Regions from separate parts of the Gilliamella sp. LMG 34360 genome, predicted to be linked through region 2. Evidence: riboswitches for the same ligand, from Rfam matches in the RefSeq annotation. Region 2 holds a riboswitch; the other holds the start of a gene.
What was found. A riboswitch is a leader RNA that binds a small molecule or an ion and turns the genes downstream of it on or off. The one in region 2 is predicted to bind thiamine pyrophosphate.
Positions count from the first base shown of each region.

Region 1: it holds a riboswitch for thiamine pyrophosphate, as region 2 does, so the genes downstream of both, thiB (thiamine ABC transporter substrate binding subunit) here and thiM (hydroxyethylthiazole kinase) in region 2, are expected to answer to the same signal.

Region 1 is NZ_OZ474900.1:2,185,394-2,202,407, forward strand. Features, by position in the region: gene AC5LW9_RS09860 (IS3 family transposase) at 1-80, opposite strand, end outside; gene AC5LW9_RS09865 (helix-turn-helix domain-containing protein) at 1-484, opposite strand, end outside; gene AC5LW9_RS09870 (SIMPL domain-containing protein) at 686-1,798, shown strand; gene AC5LW9_RS09875 (GntR family transcriptional regulator) at 1,970-2,674, opposite strand; gene AC5LW9_RS09880 (beta-glucoside-specific PTS transporter subunit IIABC) at 2,850-4,742, shown strand; gene AC5LW9_RS09885 (6-phospho-beta-glucosidase) at 4,757-6,193, shown strand; gene dinB (DNA polymerase IV) at 6,268-7,323, opposite strand; gene cptA (phosphoethanolamine transferase CptA) at 7,409-9,121, opposite strand; gene thiQ (thiamine ABC transporter ATP-binding protein ThiQ) at 9,257-9,967, opposite strand; gene thiP (thiamine/thiamine pyrophosphate ABC transporter permease) at 9,954-11,522, opposite strand; gene thiB (thiamine ABC transporter substrate binding subunit) at 11,556-12,563, opposite strand; TPP riboswitch at 12,604-12,711, opposite strand; gene AC5LW9_RS09915 (DUF6708 domain-containing protein) at 13,049-13,861, opposite strand; gene AC5LW9_RS09920 (DUF6708 domain-containing protein) at 13,907-14,731, opposite strand; gene AC5LW9_RS09925 (DUF6708 domain-containing protein) at 14,783-15,595, opposite strand; gene AC5LW9_RS09930 (DUF6708 domain-containing protein) at 15,641-16,453, opposite strand; gene AC5LW9_RS09935 (DUF6708 domain-containing protein) at 16,499-17,014, opposite strand, start outside.
Region 2 is NZ_OZ474900.1:2,623,963-2,640,976, forward strand. Features, by position in the region: gene AC5LW9_RS11770 (hypothetical protein) at 1-1,116, shown strand, start outside; gene glyA (serine hydroxymethyltransferase) at 1,211-2,467, opposite strand; gene AC5LW9_RS11780 (hypothetical protein) at 2,692-3,072, opposite strand; gene AC5LW9_RS11785 (hypothetical protein) at 3,166-3,510, opposite strand; gene AC5LW9_RS11790 (hypothetical protein) at 3,592-3,930, opposite strand; gene AC5LW9_RS11795 (LTA synthase family protein) at 4,181-5,623, shown strand; gene AC5LW9_RS11800 (LysE family transporter) at 5,631-6,254, shown strand; gene gutQ (arabinose-5-phosphate isomerase GutQ) at 6,450-7,412, shown strand; gene aroK (shikimate kinase AroK) at 7,599-8,120, shown strand; gene AC5LW9_RS11815 (SPOR domain-containing protein) at 8,188-8,955, shown strand; gene AC5LW9_RS11820 (Dam family site-specific DNA-(adenine-N6)-methyltransferase) at 9,008-9,829, shown strand; gene rpe (ribulose-phosphate 3-epimerase) at 9,869-10,546, shown strand; gene AC5LW9_RS11830 (phosphoglycolate phosphatase) at 10,539-11,234, shown strand; gene trpS (tryptophan--tRNA ligase) at 11,273-12,268, shown strand; gene trkA (Trk system potassium transporter TrkA) at 12,436-13,797, shown strand; TPP riboswitch at 13,834-13,936, shown strand; gene thiM (hydroxyethylthiazole kinase) at 13,995-14,783, shown strand; gene thiE (thiamine phosphate synthase) at 14,793-15,446, shown strand; gene thiD (bifunctional hydroxymethylpyrimidine kinase/phosphomethylpyrimidine kinase) at 15,451-16,245, shown strand; gene AC5LW9_RS11860 (STY0301 family protein) at 16,575-17,014, opposite strand, start outside.

The DNA.
Region 1 (17,014 bases), 440 kb from region 2:
GACGTTTTGCTTGCTTCAGCTCTTCTAACTTTTTTAGAACAGCATTTTCTGCTCGTAGATAAGCTATTTCCTCTTTTAATGCTTCAATTGTTTTTTCATCATCACTGTGAGTTCGTTCAATACGGGGTTGCTTCATACAGGGTTTTCCTCTGGAACGATATTCAAGCCCTCGGAAACCTTTTTTATGATATCTATCAAGCCAAACAAATAGAAGACCGGGGGAGCTTAAATTAAGCATAGCACTAGTGTGCCCGAGAGACCAATTATTTGTCCACATTAATTTTAGTGCTTGTAATCTTGCTTCGGCATCACGTAAATGAGGTGTTGGTTGAAAGGAGTTATCGCCATGAATCGCAACCACTTGCGACCAATACCGAATCTGACTAGAAGATATCGCATATTTTTTTGAAAGAATTTCCGATGATTCTCCTGATAAGAATTCATTAGCTATGATAATTTTTAAATATCGACTATATTTTGACATAAAAAGACCCCCTGTAATTGGTTGTCCAACTATTGGGGGTCACTTCATTAAGACGCTTTTTTATACTTTTTTACAACTGGATGTATTTTTTTTACATATCTTAAATTAAACTGTCTATAATATTTTCGTCCGTAAAGAATTCTTTTACCTAGCTTAAGAGTAACCAATAAAAAATTAACTAATAAAATAATGGGATATAGAATGAAAAAAACATTAATGCTTATTATATTACTCAATATTGGAACAACCTTTGCTTGCCATGCAGCAAACATTAGGAATATCAATAATAACGAACCTAAAGTTGAACAATTAATATATGGCAAAAATTTAATTCCCATTGGAGAAATTGAAGCAAGTATTACAGATTCGATTAAACTAAAACCCGATACGGTTGAGTTTACAGTTACATTGGATACTGACGCTTCAACACCTAGTGAAGCATCAAATATCAATGCTAATACGATGAAACAATTTAAGGATTATTTAGCGACACTCGCTATTAAAGATAACAATTTAATCACAACCGATTATGGCAACTATATACAGGATTCTTATGAAGAAGTCAGTGAAGACGATGCTCAATATAAAGCCACCCTCACTCTTGCTATCAACATCAATGATAACGAAAAATTCCTAGAATTAAATAAATTACTCGATAAATACAACATTAATAATGTCCAACAATTAAATAATAGTGATGCAAATAATGCATTCTCATTTAGTATTTTTGAAAATGCAGTTACTGCAAACAAAGCAAAAGACATGGTTTATCAAAAATATACAACCATAACTAACGAATTAAAAAACCTACAACTTGATAATTTTTCGATTATTCAATCAAATACCGAACGCACTTCACCAAAAAAAATCGATAAAAAACAGCATCATGTATATAACACTGTACAAATAAAGATTAACAAACTTGATGTGGTTGGTAAAATTATTACTAAAGCACAAGAATTAAAAATAAAAGTTAATGATGACATTTTTTATAGTGTTTCACCAGATGCGATTGAGCGAGCAATTAATGATCATGAAAGACTTTTATTAAATAAGTTAAGTAATAAAGTTGAACGGTTATTGACTAAACAATATTTAGTTGGTGATCCAAAATATCTCGATATGAGAAAAGCTGACTACGAACAACAGTCACCAAAAAAACGAGAAAGATTCTATGGAGCAATGAATATGGCGATGGCAACCGGATCAGATGATGAAGCAACAAATAAAATTAATATCTATGCTCCTTCCGATTTTGAAATACAACTCACTTTATTAGGAAGATTTGAGATAATAAAAAAAGTTACACAATAATTGACTCTAAAAAATCATCGATTAATAAAAAGTTCGTCCTTAATTAAGTAATATTTGAATATATTTCTAATTAAGGAGAACTAAACTAGATAAACTACTAATAAAATACATTATTAACTTGTTTAATAACCAATGAGTTACTCCGCATCGTGTTAATAAACTAAAAATAAATCATTTAGAATTACTTTGCACGTAAAATTTAGCATTGTCGTAATGATATATAATGGTTGAAAAATCGAATGGTTCACCAGCATTGGTGTAAAAAATTTCTTCCACACACAGGGCAGGATCCCCCGCACTCAATCCTAAATAGTCCGCAGTCTGTTCATCTAATTTAATCGCTTTGAAATATTTGTCAGAAAAACCAATATTAATTTTCAATATATCTTTTATGTAACTGAATATGGAGTGTTCAGCAATCTCTTTGTTTAAATAACCCACCATTTTTTTTCGATAGTAGGATCTTTCAAGCGCATAAACTTTATCTTCGAACTTACGTAACCGTTTGATAAAATAGACCTCTTCTCCATCTTCACATTGTAGGTTTTGTTTGACTTGTGAACTTGGTTGAACGATATCTACATTAAACACTTGTGAGGAATTTGGTGCATTGTTTAAATCAACACTAAAACCATGACTTTCCAAAAAATTCAAATATCCATGTTTTTGCGGTTGCCGCACAAAAATACCACTCCCTTGGACTTGATATATGACGCCGTGCCTTTCTAAACAGTTCAGTGCTTTAATGATGGTCGTACGACTAACTTGATATTGATTAATTAAACCTTCGATATTAGGCAGCTGTGTATCTTTAGGCAAATTTTGTTGATAAATTGCTTGCTGGATTTTCTTTGCCACATCTTGGTATTTTAACATTCGTACTCTTTATTTTTATTGCGATAAATAGACCCCATTTTATCCCTATGAATAAATTAATAAATTGAAATCATTTTAAAATGCGATCTAGATCACAAACAATAAAATTGGTCATTAACAATTTTTTATTTAGGGATAAGATAAGCTTTCTCATCTGATGAAAGGAGCTTAATGAATGTCATCTAAAATTAGAGACTATAATAAATTAGCCGTTGATATTTTAAATGAATTAGGCGGTGAAAATAATATTGTTTCTGTTGCACGTTGTGCAACTCGCTTGCGTGTCGTTACGCAAACCACTCCAGAAAATGTAAAAGAAAAAATTAGCAGCTTTCCTGGAGTTATCACAGTGGTAGAAAAAGGTGGGCAAATTCAAATCGTTATTGGTACTAATGTTGATAAAGTCTATAATGCATTTACCAAATTGATAGGGAATGAGAATAAAGTTGATATTAAAAGCCAAGGCAGTATTTTGAATCGCGTTATCGCAACAATGTCAGCAGTTTTTGCACCATTTGTTTATGTATTAGCAGCATCGGGTATTTTACAAGGGATCTTGATTTTAATTAAGTTATTCTTTCCTGCATTTGCAGCAACCGGTACTTATCAAGTTTTTAACTTTATTTCTTGGGCTCCGTTTGCTTTTTTACCTATTTTTATCGCCATTACCGCATCTCAACATTTTCGATGCAACATTTATATTGCAGTAGCTTGTTGTGCCGCCTTACTTTCTCCAACTTGGGCGGAGCTTGCGGCGATGATAAAAGACGGTCAAGAGATTAATCTATTTGGATTAGCATTGTCTGAAACCACCTACACATCAACGGTTTTACCGCCTCTGTTTTTAGTTTGGTTACTTTCTTATTTAGAGCGTTTTTTAGAGCCTCGTTTACATAGCATTATTAAACCATTAGTAATGCCTTTAATCTGCTTAGTGATTATGGTTCCCCTCACTTTAGTGGCTATTGGACCAATTACTGCGGGCGCTGCACATTATATTGCTAGTGGATATAATTGGATTGTTAACCTTGCACCATCGGTAGCAGGTGGATTGATCGGTGCAGTTTGGCAGGTGTTTGTTATTTTTGGTGTGCATTGGGGTATTACACCAGTCATTATTGAGAACATAAATGAACATGGACGAGACTCTTTCCAAGCTTATCAAACCATCGCAGTTATTGGTCAAGTTGGTGCTGCATTAGGTTTTTATATAAAAACTCGAAGCAAAGATATGAAAGGGGTATCGCTATCAGCTTTTGTTACAGGTCTATTTGGTATTACTGAGCCCGCTATATATGGTGTTAACTTACGCTTCAAAAGACCATTTATTTATGGTTGTATTGGTGGTGCGCTTGGTGGCGTTGTAGCAGGATTCTTTACACCTTATTACTATACTTATGCTGCATTACCTGGTCCTTTGACTATTGTTAATGCTATTAATATAGACCATCCTGCATCATTTATTGGTGTTGTTATTGGTTCAGCAATTGCATTATTTGGACCAGTTATTCTTATCCAAATTTTTGGCACTAATGAAAAGAACCAAAGCAATGAAAACATTGAAAATGAGACATCTGACATTGAAAACGATACACCTAAAATTGTAATTGATGAAATCGATGTGACTAGCCCAATGATCGGTAAAGCATTACCACTTAGTGAAGTACCAGACCCTGCTTTTTCTCAAAAACTTATGGGTGAAGGTATTGCTATTGAACCAACAGACAATCATGTTTATGCACCTTATGATGGCGAAGTAACCGCTGTGTTTGAAGCATCAAAACACGCTATTGGTTTGGTCTTAGATAATGGGGTTGAATTATTAATTCATGTGGGTATTGATACAGTTAATTTAACTAACAATGAATTTCAATACCATGTGAAGTTGAATCAAAAAGTGAAAAAAGGTGATCGGTTGATCAGCTTTGATCCTCAAGCAATTAAACAAGCAGGTTACCCATTAATTACTCCGGTCATTATTGTTAATACTGATCAATACCAAGTAATCACATTAACAGAAAAAACGGAAGTAAATCTTGATGATAACCTTTTTGAAATAAAGCAATAACAAGGAACCAAAAAATGACTAAAAAACCATTTTTATGGGGCGGTGCATTAGCCGCTCATCAATTCGAAGGCGGTTGGAACGAAGGCGGCAAAGGGCCAAGCGTAGTTGATGTTATGACAGCAGGCGCACATGGCGTTGCAAGACAAATTACCCAAGAAATTGAAGCAGGTAAATTTTATCCAAACCATACTGCTATCGATTTTTATCATCATTATAAAGACGATATTAAGCTGTTTGCCGAGCTAGGTTTGAAATGCTTACGTACATCCATTGCTTGGACTCGTATTTTTCCAAAAGGTGATGAACTAGAGCCAAATGAAGAAGGTTTACGTTTTTATGATAACGTATTTGATGAGTTAATTGCTAATGGTATCGAACCGGTTATTACTTTATCCCATTTTGAGATGCCATTACACATTGCTCGTCATTACGGTGGCTTTAGAAACCGTAAAACAGTTGAATTTTTTGAACGTTTTGCAACAGCGTGTTTTGAACGTTATAAAAACAAAGTGAAGTATTGGATGACGTTTAACGAAATTAATAACCAAATGGATACCAGTAATCCGATCTTTTTCTGGACTAATTCAGGTGTGCAGGTTCAACCGGGCGAAAATCCACAAGAAGTACTTTATCAAGTGGCACATTACGAACTATTAGCCAGTGCCAAAGCGGTAATTGCTGGTAAAAAAATCAATCCTAACTTTGAAATTGGTTGTATGATTTCTCACGTGCCGATTTATCCGTATTCTTGTAATCCAGAAGATATGATGGCATCTGAAATTGCTATGCATCAACGCTTCTTCTTCCCTGATGTGCATGTTCGTGGTTACTATCCATCTTATGCTTTAAAAGAGTTTGAACGAGAAGGCTATAAGCTTGATATCACCGATGAAGATTTAGCGATTTTAAAACAAGGTACCGTTGATTACATCGGCTTTAGTTATTACATGTCAACCGTTGTTAAAGCTGATGCTAAAAATGATCATCGTGACAATATTGTCAACGGTGCTTTACCTAATGCTGTTGAGAATCCATACATTAAAAGCAGCGATTGGGGTTGGCCTATTGACCCAGAAGGCTTACGTTATACTCTTAATCGTTTATATGATCGTTATCAGTTACCACTGTTTATTGTGGAAAATGGTTTTGGCGCGATAGATGAATTAGAAAATGGTAATAAAGTTCATGATAAACCACGCATCGAATATCTTGGTGCACACATCAAAGCAATGTTAAAAGCTATCGATTATGATGGGGTTGATGTTATGGGATATACCGCGTGGGGTATTATTGATGTCGTCTCATTTACAACTGGCGAAATGAAAAAACGTTATGGCGTGATTTATGTTGATCGTGATAATGAAGGTAACGGTACTATGAAACGCTATAAAAAAGATTCTTTTGATTGGTATAAACAAGTCATTAGCAGTAATGGTACTAATTTAAAATAGATTTAATATGAAGTCGTAAGTTTTGGGGGTGATGTGGTAATGCACACATCCTCTTTTTTTATCAATCTAGATAATTAAAAATTGAAGAGCAACTGTTTATCAAGTTGTGGATCGATTAAAGTGACATGAAAACCAATCAAACGCACTCCACGATCATTTCGACGTTCTTGCCAAACTTTATAGGCTTGTTCAATTAAATCCTGTTTATCAAGTTTAGACCAAACATGTTCTTGCGTAGTAAGTTGGAAATCATCAAATTTAAACTTAACACCTTGTCGAGCGATTGACAAATCAGAACGAACTTTACTCAACCGAGTTTTCAGCTCTTCAAATAACGGTTCAAACTGTAATAAACACTCATCCCAAGTATGAATATCGTTAACTAAGGTGCGCTCTACTCCTACCGATTTACGTTGCCTATCATTACAAACTTCACGTTCATCAATGCCTTGACATCGTTCATATAAGACTCGTCCAAATTTACCAAATTGATTAAGTAATTTACTCACATCATAATTAACGACATCCTGACAGGTGATTAGCCCTAATTCAGCTAATTTTTTCTCGGTCACTTTACCCACACCCGGAATTTTTTTAAGTGGTAATTGAGCGATAAAACCTGTAACAGCATCGGGTGTAATCACATATTGCCCATTAGGTTTATTCATATCTGAAGCAATTTTAGCTAAAAATTTAAGTGGGGCTACGCCTGCGGATGCGGTCAATTCAAGTTCTTTATATATCGCTTGGCGGATATCTTGAGCAATTAAAGTGGCAGAACCATGACAAAGCTTACAATCGGTCACATCTAAATAAGCTTCATCCAATGACAAGGTTTCAATTGCTTTAGTATAGCGCTGAAATATTTGATGAATTTGATTAGAAACTTCTTTATAAACAGCATGCCGACTTGGAATGACTTTAAGATTTGGGCACAATTTTAGGGCTTGTGACATCGACATCGCACTATGTACGCCATATTGACGAGCTAAATAATTTGCAGTAGCAACAACACCGCGTTTGCGAGGATCGCCCCCTACTGCTATCGGCAAATTACGATAACGGGGATTATCTCTCATTTCAACTGCGGCATAAAAACAATCCATATCAACATGAATAATTTTTCGCATAAATAACTGTTTCACTGCATTTAAAATATGACTGTATAAATATACAATATCATACCTTAAATGCTGGTGTAAACAGTCTAAAGAGTTACTTCGTTAATTTATCAAAATCAATTAAGCCATTTTTATCATAAGGATCACCAATCCAGCGTTTGCCCTCATAATAATTGGGGTTGACCAAACTTTTTTCTGGCACATATAAGTTATAATTGAGTCCAGCTAAATCAGACCAAGTATGGATCAAATCCTGAGTACTAAATTTTCGATTCACATAATCTTGATAGTGATTAAGGTGAGATCTGATCCAACTCGGTGATTGCCATAACATAAAAGGTATAGTATACATGGTGCGGGTTGGCACCTTTTCATTACGCCCTAAAATATCATGAGGAGCCGTTTGGTAGACATCTTCACCATGATCAGAAAAATACAACATAAAACCATTTTCATGACTGTTTTTAAATAGATTGAATAACGTGGTTGTCACAAAATCATTATAACTTATTGCATTATCATAAGAGTTATATTCATCCACGTTCTCATCATCAATTTTAAATGGGATACTCGCTTTGTCTTTAAATCGATCATATTCTCCATTTTCCGGATAACGGAACTCATATTTCATATGTGTACCGAGCAGATGAATAATGATAAATTTCTTTTCTTCTGGTTCAGCAAGCACTTTCACAAACGGTTCAAAGACCGATTCATCATATTGCCTTGAACTTTGATTACGATCGTTATTCATATAAAACTGTTCATCTGCTTGTTTAGAAAACATCGTCAACATAGTATTTCGTTTCGTCATTGTTTGTTGATTTGTTATCCAATAGATTTTATACCCTGCCTGTTTCATTAAATGTATTAACGAAGGTTGAGTAAGGTAAAGGTCAGGATGTTGTTCATCTGCAAAAGTTAAGGCTTGTTGTAAAACTTCTATGGTATAAGGCCTTGATGACACAACATCATTAAACACTAAAAATTCAGGATTATCCTTTTTAAATTGCTCGATTTGTGGCGTTGTATTACGTGGATATCCATAAATACTCATTCGATTACGTGTAGTTGATTCACCAATAATTAACACCAGTGTTCTGGGAGTATTACCATTGGCATCTTTTAGATTTTCAACGGGAGGTAAAGTATTTAAATGATGCATTATCTCCTCCATATTCAAAAGTTGAGTGCGATAAGCGATATAACTATTAATCAGTTGCCAAGGTACAGTGGTTTCCATTCGACCTAATAGATGTGTTATTGCTTTTTGCAATGAGGAATTTTTGATTGTAACACTAATAACCAGTGGCATAATGGCATAAATGGCAATTAATAATGATGTAACCCATTTGGTTGTGTTTTTAACATAGACAGGTCTTACTTTTCGCCAAAGATAAATACCAATCAAACAATAAATAATCACTATGGCCATTAATTTCGAACTGAAATACTGTTGAATAAACTCATTTGATTCAGTCAAATTCGATTCAGCCATGACAAAAAATACACTTTGAGAAAATTCCTGACGATAAATAATAAAATAACTTATTGAAATCAGTGATAAGCTTCCGACAATCAAACCATAGGCAGTGGCAATTTTTCGAGTCTGATTTGGAAATATTAAAACTGGAATCAACCAAATTAAACTATAGATGATTGAATCACGTAAACCTATCACATTGGCGTGTCCAGAAATGAAGATATAAAGTTGTAAACCACTTGAAAAAAAAGTAAAAAATAAAATAGTAAAGATAAGCGCTAACCAGCTAAACTTTTTGTTTTCTTTTATATTCGTCATGAAAATTTATTTGATATCATAGGTTATGGAAGTGTATAAATTACCCCTCCTACATTAATAAAACCTTAAGTGATAACAATTTTATATTTAGAAATAAATTAGCAGACAATCGTTTTATTTAGGCATTGAAATAAAATCGTTTTAGCTTTTATTTATTGGCAAACCTAATAATTGAGCAATAACCTTATTTTCAGGTTCATTAAGTTGATAAGGAGGATTATTAAATATGATCTTTCCATTATCAACAACTAAACAACGTGAAAAGTTTTCTAAAGACTCATCCAGATAATGTGAAACCATAAGTAACGTTAAATCAAATTCATCACAGATATGATTAACCAACGCTAGCATTTCAAACCGTAAAGCTTGATCTAATGCCGAAAATGGTTCATCCAATAATAAAATAGGACGATGTTGAATTAAACAGCGTGCCAAAGCAACTCGTTGACGCTGTCCCCCTGAAAGTTGATTGGGATAGCGTTCATTAAAGCCCGATAAACCAACTTTAGCCAAAATATCGGCGATATTTTGCTTCTCAAAAGTCGTTAGTTTTAATGACGGTTTAATGCCTAAAGCAATATTTTGCTCAACGGTTAAATGATCGAATAAGTTATTATTTTGAAACAGCATCGAAACTGGGCGCTTACCCGGTAAAGTTTGCGTCATATTTTGATTATTAAGAATGATTTGCCCGGAACTTGGAAAAATAAATCCTGCAATCAAGCTTAATAAGGTACTTTTACCCGCACCACTCGGTCCAACAATGACTACTTTTTCTTGGGCAGCAATTTGCATATTAAAATGCATTTTAAAATCATCATATTGATAATTAATTTGATTAAGTTCGATCATAATCCATCACAATTAATAAACTAAAAGATAAAATTAACAAAAATGCGGCCGTCACGGCACTCTCTTGATAATGATAATGAGCGATTTGTTGATACAAATAATAAGGTAATGTGGTAACGGCTTGCCCGCCAAACAACGCAATAATACCAAAATCCCCCATTGACAATAATGCCGAAAAGGCCAAGCTCAACGTAAAAAGTTTTTTTAATGATTTATATTCAATTAGATAAAAATGCCTAATACCTGCAATGTTTAATGATTGACATAATTGCCAATATCGTGATGTGACATCATACATTGGCACTTCAAGATTTTTTAAGATAAAAGGTAAGGCCATTAGAGCATTGCAAAGCATCATTAAACCACAGACAAACACGGCATTATCAGCATACTGAAATAACAAAATAAACAATCCTGATGCAAGTACCATGCTTGGAATGGTTAATATCAATGACCCCACTAACATTAAACGATTGCTCCATTGTTGCTGATTGCTAATCAATAGACGGCTATTGGTCCAAAGTATTAATAAAGCAAGTAACATAGCCACCACAGCTGAACCAAGGGCAATTATTAACGAATAGATAACCGCTTGCTGAAAAGCCCAATTTAACTGAGACCATTGAAAATAATCAATACCTTCAATCAATAACGTAATTATTGGCAAAAATATATACATTGCGCCCAAAATCACAATAACAGCACTAACCAAACCTATAGTCACAGTGTTGGGTAAACGATATTGGTAGCGAATATACTGCGCACTAAGATCGCGATAATGATTTGTTTTTCGCAGTATCCAAACAAAACTCATACAACAAATAAGCTGTATGATTGCTAACATAACAGCTTGCATCAAATCAAAATCGCGAATCGATTGGTAAATAGCAACTTCAATAGTGGTATACTTTGGCCCACCTCCTAATGCCAACACTACAGCAAAGCTGGTAAAGCAAAGCATAAAAATTAGTCCTGACATAGGTAAAAGCTGCCGACGCAATAATGGCCATTCTACTAATTTAAAATAAGTAAAATGAGAAAAATTAAGCTGAGCAGCCAGTTGCTTTTGTTCAACAGGAACACTCGTTAATGTTTGATAAAACAGACCGCTCGCATAAGGAAAATTCAAAAAAACATGAGCAAATAAAATCCCAACCAGTCCATAAATTGAAGTTGGAAAAGATAAACCTAAATAAGCAAAACACGTAGCAAATAAACCTTGTTGACCATAAACAGATAATAGCCCGGTTACAACAACTAATGTTGGTAATATAAAGGTAACGGGCATTATCCGTATCAGAAAGCTTTTTCCCCAAAAATCGATTATGGATAACGCTTTAGCCATAACAACGGCCAAAAATACCGACAAAAACGTCGATAATATCGCTTGCAAGAAAGTGATCCAAATAATGTGCAATAAATAATTATCAATATAGACCGTTAAATTATCGGACTTAATGGCTATATGACAAAGCGCAAACAATGCAGTGCCTAAAACTGCTATTATCAAACTAGCAGCGCTGATACCTGGCAGTAACGTTTTAAAATTTAACATTGCTTTTTATTATAAAATTAACAATCTTTTTTATTACTGACTAATGGCTGATTGCCATTCTCGTATCCAAGCTTTTTGATTATCAACCACGTTCTCTGCATCAAATTCAAGCGCTTTACTGACTTTATTAATCTGATCAAACGCAGGGGGTAATGGCGTATTTATAATAGGATACATAACATTTTTTTCAGCAAATTGCCGTTGTACCTCGGGTGTTAATAGATATTGTAAAAAGCGACGTGCTAATTGTGGTTGTTGACTATATTTGGTGATACCTGCTATTTCAACTTGACGATAATGGCCCTCATCAAAAATAGCGGCATTATAACGATAATCTTGATCATTAATTATATGTGCAACTGGCGATGTGCTATAACTCAGCACCAAATCAGCTTCACCTTTTAAGAACATACCGTATGCTTCACTCCACCCTTTAGTAACTGTAACAGTATTTTTAGCAATTTTTTGCCATGCAGATACCGCATCCTTACCGTAAATATTTTTTACCCAAAATAGCAATCCTAAACCGGGAGTACTGGTTCTAGGATCTTGATAAATAATTTTCCAATTGGCTTTATTGTCAACTAACTCATGTAATGAGTGGGGAGGATTCTTTATTTTTTCTTTATTATAGATAAAAGCAAAATAACCGAAATCATACGGCATAAAATCTTCATCCCACCAATCAGTGTTAAGATTGTTAGGTTTGGCTATTTGATGAGGTGCCATGATATTAGCCTGTTTAGCTTGTCCTAAAAGATTATTGTCTAAACCTAAAATAACATCAGCATTGGTTTTATTACCCTCAAGGCGAAGCCGATTTAAAATCGACACACCATCGCCTAGCGTTACAATATCAAGTTGGCAATCACACTGTGCTTCAAAGCCCTGTTTAATTGCTTCACCTGGCCCCCACCCGGAAATAAAAGAGCTATAACTATAAACAGTTAAAATAGGTTTTTCATGAATTTTAGCATTGGCAGAAGTTGCTACAAAAAATACAGAAAATAAAAATGACAGTAAGAATTTATTACAAAACATTTTGCCTCCAAAAAAGCGTATAAAAGACAAAAGGTTTGAGCAGACACGATAACTCAAATCCCTCCGCTGGCATGACCCAGTTCAGGTTCGACGAGTTGCATTAGTAAACCTAACACTCTCAGCCCTTAAGGCACCCCGTTGAGAACGATATTAGTTTAGTAGTTAGTTGGAAAATTGTAAATAAAGAAAGTGGTAAGTTATTTTTAAGGTATCATTTTCTGGTAAAAAATCATCAGAAAATCCATTATTTTTAGTTAAATTTAAATCATATCAAACATTAGTAACCAGTAGCTCCTCATCTAGGTATAAAAAAAACTTATGCTTAAAATAAAAATAGTGATTTTTGTAAAAAATATTCAGGAGTCTATACCGTTTCGTCTATTTTATTATTAAATTTATAATAGAATTTATGTGAATAAAATGACTTTTTATTACTGTTTTTATATTCAATCATCATTATCCATTCAAGTTATTTAAGTTCGTTATTATGGTTTGATATTATATTTTTGCTTAATTACAGCTAACTCTTCAAGTGATGTGGCATTAAAGGCTTCCACCATCCATTCTGGCCAACCTTCACCCTCTATTATATCTGTTTTAAATTTTCCTTCTTCATCTGTTTTGTATTCACCATCATCTATATTGGCTGATTTATAATTCACCATAAAACTATTGATCCATTCCCAAACAAAGGTACTACCTGTACCAGCGCGTGCAGGATCTAACATAACATGGTCAATAACTTGATGTGTACCGGGTTGACACACCATTAATACCGTTGAAGTTAAAGCATTGCGTGAAAAATTATGGATAATTACGCCATGCATATCATTCCAATCATACTCTTGTATTCGGCGCTTTTTCGGTTGTAAAAATACTTTTGGGTGCCGTAATACTTTAAAGTTAAAAAAGTAACTTTCATTAACATACACTTTACCCGTCTTACGATTAAATATAATGGGACTTCCAAGGCGTGAAAATGCATTTTGGTAGAATTCAGGAATAATTAGATATAAACCAAAACTACAAGTAATAAAACCAATTATTCCAATTAGTGCCAGTTCATGATCAAATCCAAAAATAAACATAACCATACCAACAATTAGAATATTCATCCCAATAATACCAGCAAAATAAAGGCATGTATAAAAAATTTGTTCATTATGTTCCTTACGAATAAATGCACAATAGTTATCATTGGCAAAAATTAAGCGATCATCATGTAGTGGTAGGCTATAAGGGCCTTTATCTAGATCTCCAAACCAACCTAAGATCTGGGGACGGTATTTTGATGGCATTACTGTTTTATTCCTTATTCCTTTGCGTTCTATTTAAGTTTGTTATTATGGCTTGATATTATATTTTTGTTTAATTGCAGCTAACTCTTCAAGTGATGTAGCATTAAAAGCTTCCACCATCCATTCTGACCACCCTTCACCCTCTATTATATCGGCTTTGAATTTTGCCTCTTCATCTGTTTTGTATTCTCCATCATCTATATCGGCTGATTTATAATTCACCATAAAACTGTTAATCCAACCCCAGACAAACATTCTACCTGTTGCAGCCCGTGCAGGATCTAACATAACATGGTCAATAACCTGATATGTACCGGGTTGACATACCATTAACACCGTTGAAGTTAAAGCATTACGTGAAAAATTATGGATAATTACGCCATGCATATCATTCCAATCATACTCTTGTATGCGGCGTTTTTTCGGTTGTAAAAATACTTTTGGGTGCCGTAGTACTTTAAAGTTAAAAAAGTAACTTTCATTAACATACACTTTACCCGTCTTACGATTAAATATAATGGGACTTCCAAGGCGTGAAAATGCATTTTGATAGAATTCAGGAATAGCTAGATATAAACCAAAACAGCAAGTAACAAAACAGACTATAACAACTAGATCAACAAACTCTATTTTAGAGTTATCATGGAGAACCGCTAGCCAAAGGCATCCAATGATAATTCCATTTGCCAAAATAATTGAGATAAAATAAAGACAAGTATAAAAAAGTTGGTCATTATGATCCTGGCGAATAAACGCACAATAGTTATCATTAGCAAAAATTAAACGACGGTCATGCAGTGGTACGCTATGAGGACCTTTATCTAGGTCGCCAAACCAACCAAAGATCTGGGGGCGGTATTTTGAGGGCATTACTATTTTATTCCTTATCCTTATTCCTTTGCGTACTATTTAAGTTCGTTATTATGGCTTGATATTATATTTTTGTTTAATTGCAGCTAACTCTTCAAGTGATGTAGCATTAAAGGCTTCCACCATCCATTCTGGCCAACCCTCACCCTCTATCATATCTGTTTTAAATTTTGCTTCTTCATCCGTCTTGTATTCGCCATCATCTATATTGGCTGATTTATAATTCACCATAAAACTATTGATCCATTCCCAAACAAAGGTACTACCTGTACCAGCGCGTGCAGGATCTAACATAACATGGTCAATAACTTGATGTGTACCGGGTTGACACACCATTAACACCGTTGAGGTTAAAGCATTGCGTGAAAAATTATGGATAATTACGCCATGCATATCATTCCAATCATACTCTTTTATGCGGCGTTTTTTCGGTTGTAAAAATACTTTTGGGTGCCGTAATACTTTAAAATTAAAAAAGTAACTTTCATTAACATACACTTTACCCGTCTTACGATTAAATATAATGGGACTTCCAAGGCGTGAAAATGCATTTTGGTAGAATTCAGGAATAATTAGATATAAACCAAAACTACAAGTAATAAAACCAATTATTCCAATCAGTGCCAGTTCATGATCAAATCCAAAAATAAATATAACCATACCTACAATTAATATACTCAACAAAATAATCGCAACAAAATAGAGACATGTATAAAAAATCTGATCATTATGCTCCTGACGAATAAAGGCACAATAGTTATTATTCGCATAAATTAACCGACTATCATGCAATGATAGGCTATAAGGGCCTTTATCTAGGTCGCCAAACCAACCAAAGATCTGGGGACGGTATTTTGAGGGCATTATTGTTTGATTCCTTATTCCTTTGCGTTCAATTTAAGTTCGTTATTATGGCTTGATATTATATTTTTGCTTAATTGCAGCTAACTCTTCAAGTGAAGTAGCATTAAAAGCTTCCACCATCCATTCTGGCCAACCTTCTCCCTCTATTATATCTGTTTTAAATTTTGCTTCTTCATCCGTCTTGTATTCGCCATCATCTATATCGGCTGATTCATAATTCACCATAAAACTGTTAATCCAACACCAAACATGCAGACTACCTGCTCCGGGTTGAGCCGGATCTAACATAACATGGTCAATAACCTGATGTGTACCGGGTTGACATACCATTAACACCGTTGAAGTTAAAGCATTACGTGAAAAATTATGGATAATTACACCATGCATATCATTCCAATCATACTCTTGTATGCGGCGTTTTTTCGGTTGTAAAAATACTTTTGGGTGCCGTAGTACTTTAAAGTTAAAAAAGTAACTTTCATTAACATAGACTTTACCCGTCTTACGATTAAATATAATGGGACTTCCAAGGCGTGAAAATGCATTTTGGTAGAATTCAGGAATAATTAGATATAAACCAAAACTACAAGTAATAAAACCAATTATTCCAATTAGTGCCAGTTCATGATCAAATCCAAAAATAAACATAACCATACCAACAATTAGAATATTCATCCCAATAATACCAGCAAAATAAAGGCATGTATAAAAAATTTGTTCATTATGTTCCTTACGAATAAATGCACAATAGTTATCATTGGCAAAAATTAAGCGATCATCATGTAGTGGTAGGCTATAAGGACCTTTATCTAGGTCGCCAAACCAACCTAAGATCTGGGGACGGTATTTTGACGGCATTACAGTTTTATTCCTTATTCCTTTGGGTTCTATTTAAGTTCGTTATTATGGTTTGATATTATATTTATGTTTAATGGCAGCTAACTCTTCAAGTGATGTAGCATTAAAGGCTTCCACCATCCATTCTGGCCAACCTTCACCCTCTATCATATCCTCTTTGAATTTTGCTTCTTCATCTGTTTTGTATTCGCCGTCATCTATATCGGCTGATTCATAATTCACCATAAAACTGTTAATCCAACACCAAACATGAAAACTACCTGCTCCGGGTTGAGCCGGATCTAACATAACATGGTCAATAACCTGATGTGTGCCGGGTTCACAAACCATTAATACCGTTGAAATTAAAGCATTACGTGAAAAATTATGGATAATTACACCATGCATATCATTCCAATCATACTCTTGTATGCGACGTTTTTTCGGTTGCAAAAATACTTTTGGGTGCCGTAATATTTTAAAGTTAAAAAAGTAACTTTCATTAACATACACTTTACCCGTCTTACGATTAAATATTATGGGACTACCAAGACAGGAAAATGCATTTTGGTAGAATTCAGG
Region 2 (17,014 bases):
ACCAGTTTGCTAAATTCGGATTTATTTACAGAATTTAAGCAGATGATCGAACAAGATAACCAAACCCCTATTTCAGCATCGGATGTACTCGTGCTTGAAAAGTTAGTTCTGTTTCATAAACATCTTTATCGTTTACTGGTTAATTTTGCCTCGTTTGCTGATTTCTTCTCACTTAAAAAAAGAGCCGCTTTCCAGCTTGGTAAACTGTATATTGATGGTCGTTGTGCTACCCTATGTGTTGCCGTCGATAACATTGCCAAACATGCCAATATGGCAAATTATTCTGAGCTCTGTTTACTCTACTGCGAATGCACTCGTCAGGGTGAAAAGAAACTGATTGCGGCAGCGATGACCGCTGGACAAGGTGATTTATTGATCGAAGGTCGTAATGGTGTATTTATTGATAATAATGGCAATGATTGGGATGCCAATGTGGTTAAAATAATCACTAAGCCAATTAGCATTCAACAAGCCATTTGGGCGCCTTATCAACGTATTGGTCGTTTAATTACCGAACAAATTAATAAGTGGGCAACAGACAAAGATGCTGATATCGATAAATCTAGCGAACAAGCCTTACAAAATCCTGTTAATAAATTTGATATCGGTAAAAGTATGGGGATTTTTGCTGCAATTGGCTTAGCCATTGGTGCTATTGGCACAGCTTTAGCGTCTATCTTTCAGGCTATCTTTTCGCTCGCTTGGTGGCAATTTCCATTAGTCATTATTGGACTCTTTTTGATTGTATCTGGTCCTTCGGTGATTTTAGCATGGTTAAAACTACGTCGTCGTACTCTCGGACCATTACTTGAAGCATCGGGATGGGCCATTAATGGACAAGTAAAAATCAATTTAATGTTAGGAGGATTGCTCACAAGCAAAGCCGAACTGCCTGACAATGCTAAACGCAATTTAAGCGATCCATTGAAGCAACATCATCATAACTTCATCATTATTCTATGGTTAGCCATATTATTAGGTGTGGTTATTAGTGGTGGCTGGCTTTGGCACGAAGGTTATTTAGATAAAATTTTTGAACCACAACATCATACTGAACAAAATGTGCAACAACAGTCAGAGAAGCAAAACAATAGTAACACAAGTGAAAATCATTAAAAAAACAAAATGGCTATTGGAGATTTAATCCGATAGCCAATACAAACCAATTGCCGATCTATTTATCGGCAATGCTTAACTAAATAATAGTCAATCAATGTTGATAAACCGGTAAACGGCGACAAATATCTAACACTTTAGCTTTTACCGCTTGAATGGTTTGCTCGTCATCAATGTTATCTAACACATCACAAATCCAATTTGCCAACTCACGTGATTCTGCTTCTTTAAAACCTCGACGTGTAATGGCTGGTGAACCGATACGCACACCTGAAGTTACAAATGGACTTTGTGGATCTTTTGGTACACTATTTTTATTTACCGTAATGTTTGCGCTACCTAACGCGGCGTCAGCTTCTTTACCGGTAATTTTTTTATCGACTAGATCAATTAAAAATAGATGATTTTGCGTTTCGCCTGAAACCACTTTATAACCACGTTTCAAAATTACATCAACCATGGCTTGCGCATTTTTAATCACTTGATGTTGATACTCTTTATAGGCTGGTTCCATCGCTTCTTTTAAGGCTACAGCTTTGGCGGCAATCACATGCATTAAAGGCCCGCCTTGCGCACCAGGGAAAACCGCCGAATTTAATTTTTTATAAAGTTCTTCACTGCCACCTTTGGCTAGAATTAACCCTCCACGTGGTCCGCCTAATGTTTTATGAGTTGTCGTGGTAACGACATGAGCAAAAGGGACTGGATTAGGATATACGCCTGCTGCAACTAGACCTGCCACATGCGCCATATCCACAAACAAGAACGCTCCGACACTATCAGCAATCTCGCGCATACGTTTCCAATCGACCACGCCTGAATAAGCAGAGAACCCACCAATAATCATTTTAGGTTTTGAATCTAAGGCTATTTTTTCTAATTGTTCATAATCAATATGGCCAGTTTCGTCAACACCATAAGCAACGACATTATATAATTTACCAGAAAAACTTACAGGTGAACCATGTGTTAGATGCCCGCCTTCTGACAAATTCATGCCTAGTACTGTATCACCTGGTTTTAATAATGCCATATAAACGGCAAAATTAGCCTGTGAACCCGAATGCGGTTGCACATTAGCATAATCAGCACCAAACAAAGTTTTTGCTCGCTCAATCGCTAAAGTCTCAACAATATCAACATACTCACAACCACCATAATAACGTTTGCCAGGGTAACCTTCGGCATATTTATTGGTTAATTGCGATCCTTGTGCTTGCATTACTCGAGGACTGGTATAATTTTCCGATGCGATTAATTCAAGATGATCCTCTTGACGTTGCTCTTCACCTTTAATTGCATCCCATAATTCTTTATCATAAGTGGCAATGGTCATATCTTTACCGAACATATTGACTCCTAGTTATTAATTGCATTAACTATTAAGCTTTACTGCACTGAACTGAACTGATTTAAAAAAAATCATCATTAGCAATTATCCTCACTTAATCAGCATATTATTTCAATCTTTTTTTTTAATTATAAAAAAAATTTATATTAAAACGGTAATTCAATAAGACCGTTTTTATTATTACCCTAATCGTTGAAAACTACTAAGAGTTACAATTTTAAGTCTCAAAAGGCTCCTTCTTTTGAGACAAAATAAAATTCGCTAAAACCACCATACGAACAATCAGTCCTATTTTTAGGTGATTCAACTGTATCAATTTTAGTGATGACTTGATAGCTTTTGCCATCATCGTCATAAAAAACGAAATTATAGATATTTGTATAGATAAACTTCTTTTTAATCATTTTATTGGTATTAATCTTTTTTTCTGATGCCAATAAATTTATTTTAGTTTTTGAAGAAGCTATATCCTCCTTAGCAAGTATGCCTTCATTCTGCATCCATGTCGCGGCAGTATTCATCGGAAAAGAAGCACAATCGGGTGCTTTAGCAAAGGAGTATGTTGACCATAACATTACGCCTACAATAAGAAAAAATTTTTTCATTTTATAACCTTATGTTTTAATTTTATTTTTACCTGTTTCCTTGACAAGTAAAATTGAACATTAATGGATTAAATCTTTTTTTAATTTAATTGTTTAGTTTAAATGGTTGATCTGGCGTTTTGAAATAAAATAACTATCTACGTCACCAAAACATTCTGTTTTAGAGGCATTACTTTTAGTGATCACATCATAAGCTTTATTTTGATTATCATAAAAAATAAAATGATAAATTTGTGTATAAAGATTTTTACTTTTTTGTTCAGTCGCTAAAAGTGTGATTCTCATTTTTGATTCACTTAAGTTTTGACTATCAACAATATTACTACTTTTTAACCACTCTTTGGCTTTATCTAAAGACCAAGCTTTGCAATCAGGCTCTTGGGCGTGGGACATCAGTGGAAGTGATACCAACAGCATTAGAATAGAAAGTTTCCTCATATTATTACCTTAAAATTCCTTTGTTACTTTATAACAAGCATTAAAAATATTGAATTTACTAATATAATGCTATATTCGCCATTAATGTACATTACTTTGTGATACTAAGTAATGATTGACCTGACTCATTGAGCATTCTTCGTCCGAAGCATTATTTTGAGTAATAACTTCGTAACTATTTCCTTTTATATCGTAGAAAACAAAATGATAAATTTGATTATATAAACCTTTTTCGATCTCTTGTGATGCTAATTGGGTAATTTGAGTTTTCGATTCATCTAAATCCACAATATCCACAATATTCATATTTTTTAGCCAACCTTCGGTCATATTCATAGGCCAAGTATAGCAATCAGGTCCTTTAGCAAAGGAGAGTAACGGACTAAACATAAACAATACAAAGATAGTTAATTTTTTCATATCATCACCTTTAATTATTCCTTTTTACTTGATGAGGTTAATATTCAAACTAAAAAAGTTAATTGCCAATTATTTAATTAACATAAATCAATTTTACCTGTAGATTATTATATAGAAATAAATAATTAAGTAATTATAAAAGTAACATAGCAAATCAATTTTGATTATCACAAAATTACAATAGCACTTTTTTATTTATTAGTATTATGTATATACTGTTACCAAAATTGATTATTGAGTAATACGTTTTATGCCCTTATCTACGCTCGTTATTTTGCCTTTTTTGGTATTAACTATTATTTTTGCTTCACTATTTCAACAAAAAAAATGGCAATTAGTGACCATCACATTCATGACCGTTCTTATCGTGATGGAACTCACCTCTGTCTACTTTAGTGGAGGTTTTATTGACTATCAGTTTTATGTGAATTTAAATGTAAATGATATCATTGAAGGGTTATTCATTTTCAAACTGCAAGCAGTATTAGTCATTACTGTCTTTTTGGGATTGGTATTTTTATTGTCAAAATTAGCCAATCTATGCAAACGTAAATGTCGGTTATTTATCCGCTTATTATTTGCCATTCTTGCAATCATCTCAATAAGTTACCATAACGGCCCTTTAAGTCGTTTATATGAAATATATCAAGTAACAAGTGCACCTCGCGAACCATTTAAACAAGCACTAGCATCATTAAATATGGTTGATTATCCAACCAAAGATCAGATTGTGAGTCAAAAGGGCAAAAATATTATTGTTTTATCTCTTGAATCCTTTGAACAAGGTTTTTTAGATTTTGAAGAAATTACACCCAACTTACGACAGTTACGCCAAGATTATACTTTCTTTGCTAATATGCCAATGAGTGCTGGCAGTAGTTGGACGACCGCTTCAATGTATACTTATATGACAGGCATGCCGTTTCTAATTGGAGGATACACAACTTCCCCATTAATGAAAGCAGATCAAACACAATTAGTAAGCTTGGGTGATGTATTAAGGCAAGCAGGCTACCAAACACGTTATGTAATGGCGGGTCCTAATTTTGCTGGAATTGGTCATACGGCAGGGTTATTTGGTATGCAAATCGTCTCGGAAGAAAATTATGTTGGTCAATACCCTAATGCCCCATTTGGATTATATGACAAGGATATTTTAGATATAGCTCAAAAACAAATTATCGAGATGAATCACTCAGGTAAACCATTTGCGTTATTTATTTCAACAGTTTCAACTCATGCGCCGAATGGTTTTAATGATGAGCGCATGAAGTCAGTTATATCACCTAAAAATGATAATATGTCATTTGTTGCAGCTTCACTCGATTATAATGTTGGACAATTTATCCGACACTTAAAAGATAATGGATTATTAGATAATACTGTATTTTATATTTTCCCCGACCATTTAATGATGGGTGCAGGCACAGCAACAATTAATCGCCTATCAGAAAAAGAGCGTAAACTTTACTTACTGACCAATGCTAAGAGTGAAAATTTACATAAAACGCCCGATCAAGTCATCTACCAAATTGATTTACCGCGTTTAATTTTAAATGGCGCACAAGTTGAAAGTAATGCTAAATTTTTAACAGATTACCTAACTGAGCCAAATTTCAATAAAAAACAATTTATTGAACAAAATAAATCAAAAATTGCAACAATAAATAACTCTGCGCAACTATTTAAATAGGTACAAAATGACGGCTGATACATTAATTTTAGTCACGACTATCAGTTTTTTAGGGATGATTTCACCTGGACCAGATTTCTTTCTGATTTTAAAAAACAGTTTAAGTTATAGCCGAAAAACTGCGTTGATGTCTTGTCTGGGCGTAATTATGGCGATATTAATTCATATGAGTTATTGTGTTGCAGGTATTGCCATACTCATTGCAACAACACCAATACTTTATAATGGGTTACGTTATGCGGGTTCAGCTTACTTGTTATGGATCGGAATAAAAGCGTTATTAGCAAAAAACACCGGTACAACTTATCTTACACAGCAATCAAACAATAAATGTATTTCTGCTAAAACAGCCTTTATGCAAGGCCTGTTTTGCAACCTACTTAATCCTAAAGCAACATTATTTTTCTTAGCAATTTTCACTCAGGTATTGAATGCCGATTCATCAATAATGGATAAATTACTCGTAGCACTTATTATTTGGATAGAAGCTGTTTTTTGGTGGCCTTTTGTTGTCTATATATTTCAAACACAAGCGGTACAAAGAAGATACTTTAAAATACAAATTATTATCGATAAATTATTAGGTATTATTTTAATAACTTTGGGGATAAAAGTTGCTTTAGGATTTTAGGGTAAATTCATCAATAATTTTTTACTGAAACGTTATCTTCTCCTGAAACTTTTTTACATAAAAACTTTCTTTTTTTGAATCTTGTATAGTTAATTGATACACTGTTAGCCATATGATTGACTGTAATCAGCTACTCTTTTTTATCGATTATAGTATTATGATTTAATTATAGTTAATTACATTAGGTTAGTAAATATGAACAAATTGTTACAATATGGTCGAGAACTTCTTGAATTAGAACTTCATGAAGCCCAAAAATTACCCGATAGACTAGGTAAAGATTTTGTTGAAGCTTGTCAGCTTATTTTATCGAATAAAGGGAAAGTCGTGGTATCAGGTATTGGAAAATCGGGGCATATTGGAAAAAAAATTGCAGCATCATTAGCCAGTACTGGTAGCCCCGCTTTTTTCATGCACCCATCTGAAGCCTTACATGGGGATTTAGGTATGGTCACTGAAAATGATGTAGCGATTCTTATCTCATATTCTGGACGAGCAAAGGAATTTAATTTTATTTTACCGATACTTTCATCAATGAACGTACCTGTAATAGCAATTACGGGTAGATTGGATTCGCCGTTAGCTAAATCAGCACAAGCTGTGCTTGATATATCTATCGAAGAAGAAGCGTGCCCAATGGGACTTGCACCGACTTCAAGCTCAACCAATACGCTACTCATGGGTGATGCGCTTGCTATTGCTGTGATGCGTGCACGTGGATTTAAAGAAGAGGATTTTGCTCGCTCTCATCCTGCGGGTAGTTTGGGGGCTAAATTACTCAACCATGTTAAAGATGTCATGCGACAAGGTGATTTAATTCCAAAAGTACCACACACTGCAACCGTATTAGACGCCATGTTAGAATTAAGCCGTACTGGAGTGGGTTTAGTTGCAATCTGTCAGGATAATAATAAAATAATTGGTGTTTTTACCGACGGGGACTTACGCCGGTTATTGCTCAAAAATGGTACATTGCAAGATAGCATTAGCGCTGTTATGACTAGCCCTGGCTTTCAAATACCTGAGAATTGGAAAGCGGTCGAAGCACTAAAATCATTTAATGATCATAATATTACTGCAGCACCTGTGGTTAATAGTGCTGGTGAATTAGTAGGCGCATTAAATATTCATGATTTACACCAAGCAGGAATAAGCTAAAAACTATTATAAATACTTATTGCAAAAAGGTACTATCTATTGAGATAATTACCGACCTAAATTTTTGTCGTTAGACGGAGATCCAAGAAAAGTTACACCGTTAACAATGTAAATGATTAAATAAATCATAGAACGTTAACGTTGTGTTGTATATTTTAACCAAAATTAATAGATGATGAAACTACAATGGCAGAAAAGCGAAATATCTTTCTAATTGGCCCAATGGGGGCAGGAAAAAGCACAATTGGCCGACAGATTGCACAACAGCTAGGCATGGAATTTTTTGATTCAGACCAAGAGATTGAAAAACGTACAGGCGCTGATATTGCATGGATTTTTGATTTAGAGGGTGAAGACGGATTCCGAGCCAGAGAAGAAAAAGTCATTAATGAATTGACTGAAAAACAAGGTGTAGTACTTGCTACTGGTGGTGGTTCAGTGCTATCGAAAGAGACGCGCAATCGATTATCGGCTCGTGGCATTGTTGTTTATCTTGAAACAACCATTGAGAAACAAATGGCTAGAACTCAAAAAGATAAACGTCGCCCACTTTTACAAGGTAGCAATACTCCAAGAGAACTTTATGAAGAACTTGCTGGAGAGCGCGAACCTCTTTATGAAGAAATTGCGGATATTACAATCAAAACTGATGAACAAAGTGCTAAAGGTGTTGCAAGTTATATTATTGAGAAAATAGAGCAAATTTAAGTCGCTTATTTTAGAAATAATGGTGCTTTGTGAGGCTATAAATCTTTTGATAGGTTAAGGAGTCAATATGCGTGTAGATAAAGACGATCGTTATATATCAGAACAACCTAACAAGGATTCAATGCTCCCATTAAAATGGCCAGATTTTCTTCAAAATTATCCAAAGAAAAAACTTATTATTTGCGGTTTAATAATCCTAATTATTTTTTTATTACTTAGCTTGATTATTTTCCGACCTTCACAAACAAGCGAACCAACGCCATTAACGCCTCCTGTGGTTAACGGTGTTGCTTCAACAGATGAAACGGATACAACTAATGCTATTCACAATGGGCAAAGCAATGTTACAGATAATGGTAAGACACCTGATAATGCTTTAGCGAATTCAGAAAGATCAACTCCATCTAAACCTGATGTGCCAAAACCATCTGAAAATAGCAGTAATAGTATAAATTCAACTGATAATCCAAATGTGGCGTCAAATGCCAATCGTAATGGCGAAAAAAAACCAACTAAAAATACAGCTAATCTAAACGATGACAACAATAGTTTAGCTAAAAACTTTAGGATAAGAGATGATCATTATGTGATTCAAATTACTGCATCTAGGTCGGCTGAGGGCTTAAAAAAATTTGTTACACAAAATAAAATAACGGATTACCAGATTTATGAAACTCAATACAGCAATGGTAAATGGTTTATTTTAGTTAAAGGTAATTATTCATCACTTGATGAGGCTCGTAAAGCGATCAAATCACTACCCGCTGCTCTCCAAAAAGATAAACCATGGGTTAAATCTGGAGCAGAAGTAAATAAAGAAAAAATAGTAAATTAATAAAGGATATCGTCCATTTATCCTACTAGCAACGAAAAAATAGGAGCAACCGTTGAAGAAGCAACGAGCCTTTTTAAAATGGGCCGGAGGAAAGTATGCGCTTGTAGACACAATTAAGCAATATCTACCAGAAGGGGAGCAATTAATTGAACCTTTTGTAGGCGCAGGTTCTGTTTTTTTAAATACCGATTACAAAAGTTATATTTTAGCTGATATCAATCATGATTTAATTGCACTATTCAAACTACTAAAAACAAACCCTGATCAATTTATTAATGATCTTAGACCATTATTTAATGAGCAAAATAATCAATCTGAGGCATTTTACCAACTCCGAGATGTTTTTAATGGTAGCAACGATCAGTATTTAAGATCGTTACTCTTTGTCTATTTTAATCGACATGGTTATAACGGCTTATGTCGTTATAATACTAACGGAAAATTTAATGTACCTTTTGGTCGATATAAAACAGTCTATTTTCCTGAAAAAGAACTCTACTTTTTTGCTGAAAAAGCACAAAAAGCTGAGTTTATTTGTGCGCCCTATCACGAAGTGATGCAAAAGGCTGGACAAAATTCGGTGATATATTGTGATCCACCTTATATTCCACCTAATAAATCAGGGGGATTTACATCTTATTATTCCAATATATTTGGCTTTGAAGAGCATGAAAATTTGTCAAAATTAGCGGAAACAGTGGCATACAAAAAAAATATACCCGTACTGGTGTCTAACCATTATACTGATTACACCATGACGCTATATAATAAAGCGAGTCATCTTTATCGAGCTGAAATGCGTCGTTCAATCAGTTGTGCTGGTGGAAGTAGAAAAAAGATTGATGAAATTTTAGCTTTATATAAAAAGTCATGAGTAGGCTCATATGTAAAGTTGATTATTTAGAGGTAGGTTATGAAAGAATTTATTATAGCACCATCCATACTATCCGCTGATTTTGCTCGTCTTGGTGAAGATACTCAAAAAGTACTTGATGCTGGTGCCGATGTTATCCATTTTGATGTAATGGATAATCATTTTGTACCCAATCTAACTATGGGTTCAATGTTTTGCAAAGCGTTACGTAACTATGGGATCACTGCACCCATTGATGTGCATTTAATGGTTTCACCGGTTGAAGAATTAATTACCTCTTTTGCTAAAGCGGGTGCTACTAATATTTCTATTCATCCCGAGGCGACCATCCATTTGGATCGCTCAATACAATTAATCAAAGATCATGGTTGCAGTGCTGGTATTGTGCTTAATCCAGCTACCCCTTTAGATTACTTAGATTATATTATTGATAAAATTGATATTATTTTATTAATGAGCGTTAACCCTGGTTTTGGTGGACAGTCTTTCATTCCATCTACCTTAAAAAAATTACAACAAACCAGAAAACGCATTATTGAATCAGGACGAGATATTCGTTTAGAAGTCGATGGTGGCGTAAAAGTTGACAACATTGCCGAAATTGCCAAAGCGGGTGCCGATATGTTTGTTGCGGGCTCAGCTATTTTTGGTGAACCCGATTACAAAGCAGTAATTGACGCTATGCGCCAACAGTTAGCAGGAGTAACACATGCATAAATTACAAGATATTCAAGCAATCGCCTTTGATTTAGATGGTACACTCGTTGATAGTGTGCCAGGACTTGCACTTGCTGCACAAAACATGCTTGCAGATTTAAAACTACCCACAATAACAAACGAACAAGTAAAAAACTTTGTTGGCAATGGCATTGATGTAATGTTAGAGCGCATTTTTAAAGCGATCAATGTTGTTCCATCAACTGAACAACTTTCCCAAGCTAAAACCCTGTTTAATCAACATTATGACAAAGTGATGGATGCTGAAACTAAGCTGTTTCCGCATGTGAAAGAAACCTTAAAAACGCTGCATGAGAATCAATATCCACTGGCACTGGTAACCAATAAGCCCGCTCAATTTTTGCCTGCCCTATTATCGTCGCTTGGCATAAAAGAGTACTTTTCCCTAGTGCTTGGTGGTGGTGATGTTATTAAATTAAAACCCCATCCTACTCCGTTATACCAAGTCATGGCAACCTTTGGTTTATTTAGCGATCAATTATTGTTTGTAGGCGATTCTAAAAACGATATTACTGCCGCACAAAATGCCAAATGCCCGACGGTTGCACTAACTTATGGGTATAACTATGGCATCTCGATTGCAACGAGCAATCCCGATTTTTTATTGGATGATTTTAAAGATATATTAACCTTATTACCTCAGCCTAAAGCTGAAGCTAAGAAATAATAAGCAAAGATAAAAAATAACTAGATTAGGAATAAATTATGAGTAAACCGATTGTATTTAGTGGCGCTCAGCCATCAGGCGAACTAACACTTGGCAACTATTTAGGGGCTTTAAAAAACTGGGTAGCGTTGCAAAACGAATATGATTGCGTTTATTGTATCGTCAATCAGCACGCAATTACTGTACGTCAAGACCCACAAAAATTGCGCAAAGCGACCCTTGATACATTAGCCTTATATTTAGCATGTGGCATCGATCCGAAGCAAAGCACTATTTTTGTACAATCCCATGTACCCGCTCATGCTGAACTAGGTTGGGCATTAAACTGTTACACCTATTTTGGTGAACTCAGTCGAATGACACAGTTTAAGGACAAATCAGCTCGCCATGCCGAAAACATCAATGCGGGTCTATTTGATTATCCAGTTTTGATGGCTGCCGATATTTTATTATATCAAGCCAATTTAGTACCTGTTGGTGACGATCAAAAGCAACACCTTGAATTATCGCGTGATATTGCTATGCGTTTTAATGCGCTTTATGGCGATATCTTTACTGTGCCAGAGCCTTTTATTGCTAAAGTTGGTGCACGGGTCATGTCATTACAAGATCCAACCAAAAAAATGTCTAAATCAGATGAAAACCGCAATAATGTGATTGGATTACTTGAAAATCCTAAAGACATTGAGAAGAAAATCAAACGAGCAATGACCGATTCTGACGAACCACCAGTCGTACATTACGATTTAAAAAATAAAGCTGGTGTATCTAACTTACTTGATATCTTAACAGGTATTACAGGTAAACCGATTGCTGAACTTGAAAAAGAGTTTGAAGGCAAAATGTACGGACACCTTAAAACTGAAGTGGCAGCTCAAGTGATTGATATGTTAACAGCGTTACAAACTAAATATCACCAATATCGTGATGATGAAAGTTACTTACATTCAATCATGCAAGAAGGTGCAGAAAAAGCACGTTCAAAAGCCGAACCAACCTTGAAAAAGGTTTATGACGCAATTGGTTTTGTATAAACAATTTTAATAAACTGTTTTAAACAAAATAAACCATTAACTGCTAAACCACAAATTGATAGTTATAACTTAAAATCGCTAACTATCACAAAAAAATAGTATAGATTGGCTTTAATCAACGAAGTTAGTGAATAACGATTAAAGCCATCTAAATATATGGGTTAGTTATGAAGATTATTATTCTTGGTGCTGGACAAACAGGCAGTGCTTTAGCTGAATACCTTGTTACCGAAAAACAAAACGATGTAACGGTGGTCGATGAAGATCATGATAAATTGCAATCTTTACAAGAGCGTTTTGATTTACAGGTTATTTGTGGCAAATCATCATATCCACAAGTATTAGAAAGTGCGGGTGCTGAATCGGCTGATATGCTGGTTGCCGTCACTAATTCGGACGAAGTGAATATGATGGCCTGTCAAATAGGTCACGTTATGTTCAATATTCCGCAAAAAGTCGCACGTATTCGTGCACCAGAATATAACGACGAAAAATATCCATTTTTCAATAAAGATTGCATTAATATCGACCATATTATTGCTCCAGAAAATCTAATTACTAATCACGTAAGTCAGTTAGTACAATATCCAGGCTCGTTACAGTTTGCCTCTTTTTACGATAACCGTGTATGTTTGGTTGCAGTGACGGCTTACTATGGTGGAGCCTTAGTCGGAAGCGAATTGTCTGAACTGAAAGAACATTTACCCCATGTTGAAGCCAGAGTGGTTGCAATATATCGAAAAAATCGCTTTATTCGCCCATTAGGCTCTACACTCATTGAAGCGGGTGATATGGTTTATTTCATCACCCCACCTAGCAATATCAAAGCAGTAACAAGTGAATTACAGCGGCTAGAAAAACCTTATAAACGCATCATAATTAGTGGTGGTGGTGGCATCGCGATTGCTTTAGCTAAACGTTTAGAGAATGACTATCAAGTTAAATTAATTGAACGTAACGCTGAACGTGCCGAATTAATTGCCGAACAACTGGTTAATACCACGGTTTTACATGGTGAATCGTCAGATCAAGAGCTGCTATCACAAGAACAAGTTGAACTCACAGATCTGTTTATTGCTGTAACAAGTGACGATGAGTCTAACATTATGTCATCCATGTTAGCTAAAAGAATGGGCGCTAAAAAAGTGATTGTTTTAATCCAAAAGCAAGCCTATCTTGAACTGATTAATGATAGCGTTATAGATATTGCTATTTCACCACAACATGCCACTATTTCAGAGCTATTAAGCCATGTAAGACAATCGGCGGTTGTTAAAGTGGTCTCTTTAAGACAGGGCGAATCTGAAATTGTCGAGGTGATTGCACATGGAGATAAAGAGAGTTCCAAACTGGTGGGTAAAAATATCAACGGTTTAAAATTACCTTCTGGTGCTACCATTGGTGCGGTAGTGCGTGGTGAAGATGTAATTATCGTTAATACGGATTTAACCATCGAAACGAACGATCATCTCATCATCTTCTTACCTGACCGACGTGACATAACCGATATAGAAAAATTATTACAATAACTTGTGTTAAATTATTAGTCAGTCCATAATAAAAGCTCTTTTGACTCGGGGTGTTTTTTGTTACCCACAAAAAACTGAGATTTTACCCGTTGAACCTGATCTGGATTATACCAGCGTAGGGAAGTCTAAGCCTTAAAAGTCCTCAATTGGCACACTCTTCCCTAAGCTAACTTTATAACTTATTGTAAGGAAAGAATATGTCTGCCACTCAAGCCCTGCAAATAACCCAAGCAAGATCTTTTATCGATCATGTAAAACAACAACATCCATTAGTACACTGTATTACTAATGATGTGGTTCAAAATTTTACAGCGAATGTATTATTAGCAATTGGCGCATCACCAGCCATGGTCATTGCTAAGCAAGAAGTTGCCTCATTTGTGCAAATTGCCAATAGTTTACTAATCAATGTTGGCACCCTTGATAGCAATAGTGCAGAAAGCATGTTATTAGCAGCTGCCAGTGCTCAAAAAAATCACATACCATGGGTACTCGATCCGGTCGCAGTCGGACCAGCACTTGCTTATCGTACCGATATAGTCCATCAATTAATTGGTTATAAACCTACCGTTATTCGTGGTAATGCTTCAGAAATATTAGCTTTAAATAGTGATAACTCATCTGCCAAAGGTCCTGACGGTCAAGATTCTACTGAATCGGCCTTAAATGCAGCTAAACAGCTTGCCCAAAAACATCAAACCATCGTTAGCATTACCGGAGATATTGATTATATTACTGACGGTAAACAGACTTACAGCATCACAGGCGGGGATATAGCATTAACTAAAATTACTGGTACTGGCTGCTCATTATCAGCCATGGTTGCAGCTTTTATTGCTGGCTCATCTAATACCTTACTTGCTACAGCGTCAGCCTGTTTTATGATGAAAAAAGCTGGAGAGCTTGCCAACAAACAACAAGGGTTAGGCACTTACGCAGTATCGCTGATCGATCAGCTTTCACTATTTAACCCATCACAAGTATAAGGAAATCAGATGAATAAACTTCTCGACTTAAGTCTCTATTTAGTCCTAGATCCAATTTTATGTGGTGGTATTACTGGCATGGTAGAGACCACAAAAATCGCTGTTGCTAATGGGGTAACCGCCGTTCAATTAAGATCAGAACATGAATTTTCTGGTAAAAATTGGTATTACGCAGCATTAGCATTAAAAGAAGTGTTAAGCGATACCCGTGTTCCTTTACTTATTAACGATCATGTTGATATAGCCCTAGCAATTGACGCTGATGGTGTCCATATTGGGCAAAGCGATTTACCTGTTGATGTCACACGTAAATTAATTGGCAATGACAAATGGCTAGGATTTTCGGTCGCTAATCGCCAACAACTTAATGAAGTCCCATGGCAACTTGTCGATTATATTGGGATTGGTCCAATTTATCCTACCACCACGAAACAAGATGCCGCACCAGCAATGGGCATGCCACAATTAACCCAATTAGTTACGCTAAAACAGCGCCCTGCTGTGGCAATAGGTGGCATTAATGCCAATAATGCTACCTCAATATTGCAAAGTGGTATTGAAGGCATCGCTGTCGTTTCGGCAATTTGTGGTCAAAAAGATATACAACAAGCCACACTATCGCTACTTGAAAAAATCCAACAAGCTAAAAATAATAAGGGGTAATATTATGACAACCGTTGCTTTAACCATTGCTGGTTCTGATCCAAGTGGTGGTGCAGGTATCCAAGCTGATTTAAAAACTTTTTCAGCTCTCGGAGCCTATGGAATGTCAGTAATCACCGCCCTTACCGCACAAAGTACCCAAGGCGTTGATAGTGTATTGGCAATTGATCCTACATTTGTGGCTGAACAATTTAATACCCTATATCACGATATAAAAATTGATAGCGTGAAAATGGGAATGCTAATGAATAAAGAGATCGTAACGACTGTTTATCATCTGCTGAACAATAACCCTATTGCTAACATTGTGCTTGATACGGTGATGATCGCTAAAGGGGGACATACGCTGTTAAAATCTGACTCTGTTAGTGCTATTCGTGAACTATTAATACCTTTATCAACGGTAATAACACCCAATCTTCCCGAAGCAGCAACGTTACTCGATTGTGAAGAAGCAAAAAACGAAGATCAAATGCAACAACAAGGTCATGAGTTATTGAAATTAGGTTGTAAAGCAGTTTTAATGAAAGGTGGGCATTTACCCAGTCCAGAGAGCCCGGATTATTTAATAACCCCAATGCAAACGATTAGAATGGTCTCACCGCGAATTCAAACTAAAAATACTCATGGTACGGGTTGCACATTATCGGCAGCAATTGCGGCACTGCTGCCTAAACATGGTTTAGAAGATGCCATACAGCAAGCGAAAGACTATTTGCAAGGTGCAATTACTCATGCAGATGAGTTAAACATTGGTCAAGGAATTGGTCCAACGCACCATTTTTATCAGTGGTGGTAGATTAAATTTTTTAATAAATACTGAAACTGGTGTGTCGAAAAAAGAGTTAATATGATTTTTAAACATAACGACACACCAACAGGACATAAATATCTAAAATTATCTCAATCCCAATTTCAATTAATTAATGGAATTGCTTTTTTATTACTCAAAGACCAATAACCATCAAAAACGTAGGAATTAAAATCACGATTACATTTAACATGAATCACAAATACGCTATCTTTAAGAAGTAATCCTTAAAGATACGGGTCATGATTCAAAAGGTTTTGCTCTCTCTTTCAATGCAATCATAATTTTTGTATTGAAAGATTTGTACATCAAATAAACTAATGCAGATTCTTTGCTTCACTCACACTACAGTAGAGCGATCCTTGTTTTGTATCTTTATCTTCTGAATAGAGCGCCCAGCAACTCTTCATTGAAAGATCAATCTTTTTGGTGATTGCAACTCCGCTCGCATATTGACAAACAACATAATAAGGAGCGGTATCTTTGACATGATTCACTTCCCATACTAATTTTTGTTGTTGGCCATCAATTGTGCCTCTTGCAGGTACCAATGAAGCTTTGTTAGCGGGTTTATCATAAAAAAGTCCCAAATTAAAAAAAGATGAAGTGTAAGTTCTATCTTCCGAAATTTCCCATCCATCTGGCATTTCTTCAACTTTGACTTTGATTGTCATCTCTTTTGGACAATCAATCTGATATGCATTTACAGTAAAAACACTTGCCAAACAAGCGATGGTTATCATAGCGCTGTATAATC